2 regions of the Rhodobacter sp. 24-YEA-8 genome follow, and region 1 is predicted to be linked to the other one. Evidence: riboswitches for the same ligand, from Rfam matches in the RefSeq annotation. Region 1 holds a riboswitch; the other holds the start of a gene.
What was found. A riboswitch is a leader RNA that binds a small molecule or an ion and turns the genes downstream of it on or off. The one in region 1 is predicted to bind cobalamin.
Positions count from the first base shown of each region.

Region 1 (3,340 bases):
GCCTGGACAGGCCTTTCTTTGGCCTCGGTCAGATGACCTCGCACCTGCGCAATAAGGGCCATAAGGTGAATGAAAAGCGCAAGCGCCGGCTTATGCGCCTGATCGGGCTGATGCCGGTCTGTCAGAAGCCCGACAGCAGCGGGCCAACTGCAGGGCACAAGATCTCTCCCCGCCTTCTGCGCGGGTTGCGGGTGGAACGGCAAACCAGGCCTGGGGCGCGGACTTCCCCTGTCTGCCAATGCCTCGCGGCTTTCGCTGTCTGATGGCGAACATGGATTAACAACATAGCCCAACGGGCCGGGCTCCCGTGCCCGGCAATACCTGAATCCACAGGCTTCCAATCCTGTAAGACATGGCTCAAGGCGCTGAAAAATGAGAACATCTGAGCGCGCCGCAGCGACCGGCTGAACGCCACCGAGCCGGCAGCATTCACTCCGGGTGCGTCATTCCTTGGGAAAGCTACGGAACGCCCGCCTGGTCCGGGCCATCCCGCATCCGCGCCGGGTGTCTCTTCCCCGCCTGCCGCGTTGGCCCGAGGGATGCGGCCCATGGGAGCAGAGGCGGGATCTTCAGCGCCCCTGCCAGCGGTCGGCGAAGACCATGTCTTCCAGCCGGTGACGCTGCCCCCAGCCCCGGACCTCAAGCTCTGGCCGGTCATAAAGGTCGCGCACATGCCCAAGGCACAGGAGCGCCACCGGCACCACTCCATCGGGCAGATGCAGGATGCGCTTGAGATCACCTTCGCGGAAGATGCTGACCCAGCCGACGCCGATCCCCTCGGCCCGCGCGGCGAGCCAGAGGTTCTGCACCGCGCAAACCGTGGAATAGAGGTCGGTCGCGGCATCATGGGTGCGGCCCAGCACCACCGGACCGCCACGTGTACGGTCACAGGTGACGCAAAGGCAAAGCGGCGCCTCAGAGATCCCCTGGAGCTTGAGCTGCGAATAAAGCGCGCGCCGCCCCTCGCCGAACATCGCCGCCGCCTCGGTATTGGCGGTCTCGAAGGCGGCACGGATCTCGCTCCGCACGCCATCATCACGGATCAGGATGAAGTTCCACGGCTGAGAGAGCCCGACCGAAGGCGCGGCATGAGCCGCCGCCAGGAGCCGGAGCAGCAGATCGTCGCTTAACGGATCGGGCAGGAACTGGCCCCGCACATCGCGGCGCTCAAAGATCGCGCGGTAGACGGCGGCGCGTTCCTCTCCCGAAAAGGCAGCGGCGGTGCCGGGCGGGCGAAAGTCCGCACCGGAAGCGCCCGGATCTGCGCCTTGGGGTTTGGAAGCGAGCTGTTCGGCAGGACCGTGATCGCAACGGGCCGCGCGCGGCACATTTATCGGCATGACATTTCCCCTGTCAGGCAAACCGGCGCCCCTGCTGCCGTCCGCGCAGCCGGGGCCGTTCTGGTCTGGCCGGTCTTCTGGCTTGGTTTCACCCCGAAGCGGCGCCTTCCCGGCCAAAGCCAGTGGCATCTGCCGCCCGGTCCGCAAAAGCGGTCCACCTTACAGCGTTGGGCACGCGGCGGATTTGCACCGCCTTCCCGATTATCCCTCCGGCCAAAGGCAGCGCAGGGCCTGCGCCGCTGCCCGGGCCGGAAAGCACCAGACCGCAGCACTATCAGAGAAGTCCGGCCAGAACGCAACCGCGCCGCCGCCTGATTCGCAGCGACGGGCTGCGCCCTGCGATCCGCCCCGGCCGGCATCGCCGCCCGCACCGGACAGGATGCCCCGCCCCCAAAGAGCGCGCCTTCCTGTTTCACGCGCCTTTTCACCGGCTTTGCGCTGACGCTTGCCGCCCCGCCCTGTCGTGATCATTGAGTTTCGGCAGAAAACCGGCTTTCCCCGGCCTCACCGGTCGCACTCCACTTGACCCTTGCGCCGCAATTCCGCCTTATCGCCCCCGAGACGCTTTCAGAAAGATCCCCCATGTTCTCGAAAACTGCCGCTCCGAATGGCGAGCCCGGACAGGCTGGCTCCCAGGTGACCACGCCTCCCGCCGGCGCCAGCCGCAGCAATGCGACCCGCTCTGTGCTTGGCTCTGACCTGAAGATCACCGGCGAGATCAGCTCGACCGGCGCGCTTGAGGTTCTGGGCGAGGTTGATGGCAATATCACCGCCGACGCGCTGGCTGTCGGGCAGCATGGCCGCATCTCCGGCTCGGTCAGTGCCAAATCGGTCGAGGTGCATGGCCGGCTCGACGGCAAGGTCGACAGCCAGCATTTCATCATGCGCGCCACCGCCCAGGTGACCGCCGATATCACTTACGACACCCTGGTGATCGAGAGCGGCGCCACCATCGAAGGCCGCTTCACCCGCGGTCGCGGCTGATCGCCAGCATCTGCATTGGCCGATCTGAACCAGCCCTGGTCGGGCAGTTCGGATCGGGCCGATTCCGCAAAATGCTTCAGCGCAGGCCGATCTCGGCCAAAGCGCGTTCCAGCTCAGGCGGCAGGCTGTCATCGCCGTCCCGGCTCAGCGTCAGGTCACGCGGCACGTCCTCTGGCCCGATATAGCGCCAGCCCTGAAACGGGCGGCGCGGCGCGGATTCGGTGCGGATGATCTCTCGGTCCATCACGATGGCGCAGCGGCTGATACCATCGCCGGTCTCGACCCGCTCCAGCGCGGTGATGCGCTGCCGGCAGAGGATCACCCCCTTGATCACCCAGTAAAGCGAGCCACCCGCCAGCACTTCTGCCTCGCGTTTGGGCCACATACGGGTGACGTGCACCGCCTGCCCTGCCGGCCAGCGCGCCGCATTTTCCTCTTGCCAGGTCGCAAGATCCCCGATGCTTTCGGCACCGACACAAAGCTTGAGTATATTCACGAATCCCATGGCCGGATCATAGGCGCCTGCCCCGCCGCCGCAAGATTGACCGATGGCCTCCGCCTCCCTATCCTGTGGCTCTGGCCGGATCCGGCGCAAATGCTGGCCCAGTCCTCGCGCCGCTGACGGCCCTCTTTGCCGGAGGGTCTGCGCCTTGCCCGATACTGAACCCGATGCCGCCGCCGCCGACCGCCTGACCGGACCCGCTGCTCAGGCCGGGTCTGTCGCGCAGGGTGGGTTTGCCACCCCCATCGCGGCCCGGATCTGGGATATGAAATACCGGCTGAAGAACGCAGATGGCATGCCCATTGACCTGACGGTCGCCGACAGCTGGCGCCGTGTCGCCCGCGCCCTTGCGGTGGACGAGCCCGATCCCGCAGGCGCTGAGGCCCGGTTCATGTCGGCGCTGGAAAGCTTCCGCTTTCTGCCCGCCGGTCGCATCCTGGCCGGGGCCGGCACCGACCGCGCCGTCACGCTGTTCAACTGTTTCGTCATGGGCGCTATCCCCGATTCGATGGAG
Region 1 is NZ_FNSK01000001.1:1,795,094-1,798,433, forward strand. It holds gene bluB (5,6-dimethylbenzimidazole synthase) at 570-1,340, opposite strand; cobalamin riboswitch at 1,390-1,573, opposite strand; gene BLW25_RS08880 (bactofilin family protein) at 1,923-2,324, shown strand; gene BLW25_RS08885 (DUF1489 family protein) at 2,401-2,829, opposite strand; gene BLW25_RS08890 (adenosylcobalamin-dependent ribonucleoside-diphosphate reductase) at 3,014-3,340, shown strand, end outside.

Region 2 (3,340 bases), 460 kb from region 1:
AGCAGAACGAGGCCCAAGCAGAGCCGGGGCCTCGTTTTGTCAGGTGTCAGGCGCGGCTGATCTCGTCGAGATACCAGGTGATATAGCGCAGTTCGTTATATTCCATCGGTGCGATGGGACCAGGCTCGAAATAATGCGATTTCACGCCGCGCGCAGTGTGTTCGATGATCTTCTTGTCTTCCTCGGTGGTGACTTTCCACAGCCAGGTGAGGCGATCCAGATCGTAATCGACGCCTTCCTCGGCGCCTTCCTTCACCAGCCAGATCAGCTCCATCTCGCAGCTGTCATGCGTTTTGGGGATGAAGCGGTAGATCATGCCGTGATCGGGATAGCAGACGAGGAAAGTTGTGCCGCCGAGATGGATCGAGGTCACGCCGCCATCATAATCGGTGAAACGCCCCATCAAAGGTGCGAGGGGGGAGCCATCCTCGGACCCGGTCGAGGCGCCCTCGTAAAGCGCATAGCGGAAGACATCGACCGCTTCGCCACCCCGGGATGAATTCTGCCAATGATTGCCCGACAGTACGGAGAGCCCGAGTGCACAGCTCTTTTCCTCCATCGCGGCATTGAGACCGGCGATCACTTCGGGCGGCTGTTCCAGCGCATGGGTCTGCGAATATTCCGGATGCGCCGGGCCGCAGTGATAGCATTCGACATAATTCTCGACCGCGAGCTTCCAGTTCGCGGCAATCGGATAGGTCTCGCGATGGGCGACCTTTGCCGCGCCCCAGCCATATTGGCCGATACTGGCGTGCAGGGATTGCTCCACTTGCGTGAAATCCAGCGGGTCTTTCGCGAAGGAGATGAAGACCAGCCCCTCGACCACCTTCACATGCACTTTTTTCAGCGCATGGGCGGCGCGGTCGAAATCCTTCGGCATCAGCCGGGCCGCGCGCAACGCGCCGTCCAGCGTATAGGTCCAGGCGTGATAGGGGCAGACGAACATCTTCGCATTGCCCTTGTCTTTGGTGCAGACCTCGGCGCCGCGATGGCGGCAGGAATTCAGGAGCCCATGCACCTCGCCCTGCATGTCGCGTGTCAGGATGACCTGTTCATCGCCAAGTCGGAACAGCTCGAAATCGCCGGGATTCGGGATCACGCTTTCATGGGCCAGGCAGTGCCAGTGGCGGCGGAACACCCGCTCCATATCGCGGGCAAAGACAGTCGGATCCATGTAGAAATCCCGCACGAGGCCATGGCCCGGGCGGTGATCCGCGATCAGCCGCGAAATGGCGTCGGGCCTTTGGTCCGGGGTGGAAAAACTATCGTCGTGAAGCGCGCCCAATCTGGCCTCCTGCTGGTTTGTTTGCTGCCCCGGGTGACCGGAGACGCCGGGCTCCGGTCCGGTGCGGACCTGCCAAAGCGCTCCTGACTGCCCGCCGCAGCCACGCTGATTTCCGCCTCAGGGCTGGTTTCCGGACATCAGGCCTGTCCCCTTTCGCGAACAGAAATGGCACCTTCCCGGCTGCTCCTCCAGCCAGTGGGTCCCGTCATGCAGCGAAGCGCCGCACCCGTTGCGGGGGCAGCGCCGGCATCGGCCCGGCTTCCCAATTCTCCTTCATACCTCCCGATATGGTGGCACCCTGATCTGAGGCGATCAGAGCAGGCGCTATGTGAAAAACTGTCCTGTCTGCGGCAAATTATGTCGAAATTGATCGGGGGCCCGGAATGTGATGCGTTTCAGGCTGCGGCCCGCGCTCCGTCGCCCGGCTGAGGGCGGGACTGTGCGCGAAACTAGGGCAAAAAGTGCTTCCGCTCATGGCTGATCACAACCAGGGCAAAGCGGGTCCTGGCGCGCTGCCCTGCGATCAGTGCTGTGACGAGGCCTCTGCCTTTCTCTTCGGGCCCCGAGGCGGGCGGACCCGGCTGCAGGCGGTCGGGTGGCGTCGCGCGCGCCCGGGCAGCACCAGCGCGACGTTTTGCGCCGCCGTCAGACCGGGAAACAGCCGAACGTTTGTAAAGGCAAAGCAGACGCGAAGGGCAGGACTGCGGCCCGGACAGGGGAGCGCGACATGGACCGCCGCCCCCGCCTGGGCGGCCAGCGCATGGACGAGGCGCCTGGGCCGTTGGCCCGTCACTGCGTGGTGACGCCGAGATCAAAGGCAGGATCGGGCAGGGCGCCACCAGGGGCATCGGGGGCAAGGGTATCCGCGCAGCCAGAGGTCGCCGGTGGTGCGATATTGTCCATTCATCCTCTGACCCGTCAAACCCGACAGTTGAGCCGGAAAGCAGCGACAGTTCCCTGCCTTGCGGGGCCGGTCTTTCCTATGACCGGGATTGGCGGGTCTCAGAGCGGCCTCTTCCGCCTGTTGCGGACGCGCTGGCTGTCCTGTTCCCTGCCATTTCCCCTGGCCGGCGTGACATGGGCCAATGGGCCCTGGGTCAGAAGGGCTTTACCACCACGGCCCAGAGGATGGCGATTACGGCAAAGACGCTGATTTCGTTAAAGATCCGCAGGAACAGGTCGCTCTCGCGGAATTCGCCGCGCCGCGCGCGCCAGACCATGCGGCCGGTCCAGATGTAATGGATCACCAGAAGCGCGACGAGGCTCAGCTTCAGATGCAGCCAGGGGTCAAACCCCCACCAGCCGAAAGCCAGCCAGAGCCCGGTCGCAATGGCGATCACCATCAGCCCGGCCGAAAACCGATAGAGCCGCAGGGTCAGATCCCCGAGCGGTCCGAAAGCGCCAAGGCTGGCCCATTCGCGCTTCCAGTAGATCAATGCGCGCGGCACCGCGAAGATCGAGGTCATCCAGCCCATCACGGCCAGAATGTGAATGATTTTGATCCAGTCCATCGGCTCAGGTGGCAGATTTCCCCCTCTTTGTTCAAGGGAGAAACTGTCGCAGGGCCTCAGTAGCCCCGGGTTCGGTCCACCAGATGGAGGAGGGGCTCGCCCGTTTCCGCGCGGCGGATGTTTTCGGCAATCACCTGTGAGGCGGTCACCGCGCGCGTATCGGCGGCGACATGAGGGGTGATGGTGACCTTTGGATGCGCCCAGAACGGGTGGTCCTGCGGCAGGGGTTCGATCCGGAAGACATCCAGCGTGGCATGCGAGATCTGGCCGCCATCAAGCGCCGCGATCAGCGCGGCATCGTCAATCAGCGGGCCACGGCCGGGATTGATCACCACGGCGCCCGGGGCCGTCATCGCAAGCGTGTCTGCATTGAGGATATTCTGCGTGTCCGGCGTGTTGGGCAGCAGGGTGATGACGATCTGCGCATCGCGCAACGCCTCCTGCAAGCCGGCCTCACCATGAAAGGTTGCGAGGCCCGGGATGGATTTCGGGCTGCGGCTCCAGCCTTTGACCGGGAAATTCAGCGCCTGAAGCGCGCGGGCAC
Region 2 is NZ_FNSK01000001.1:2,253,135-2,256,474, reverse strand. It holds gene BLW25_RS10945 (aromatic ring-hydroxylating oxygenase subunit alpha) at 47-1,285, opposite strand; cobalamin riboswitch at 1,389-1,601, opposite strand; gene BLW25_RS10940 (CopD family protein) at 2,383-2,796, opposite strand; gene BLW25_RS10935 (2-hydroxyacid dehydrogenase) at 2,853-3,340, opposite strand, start outside.
Region 2: another riboswitch for cobalamin. It lies ahead of BLW25_RS10945 (aromatic ring-hydroxylating oxygenase subunit alpha); the one in region 1 lies ahead of bluB (5,6-dimethylbenzimidazole synthase).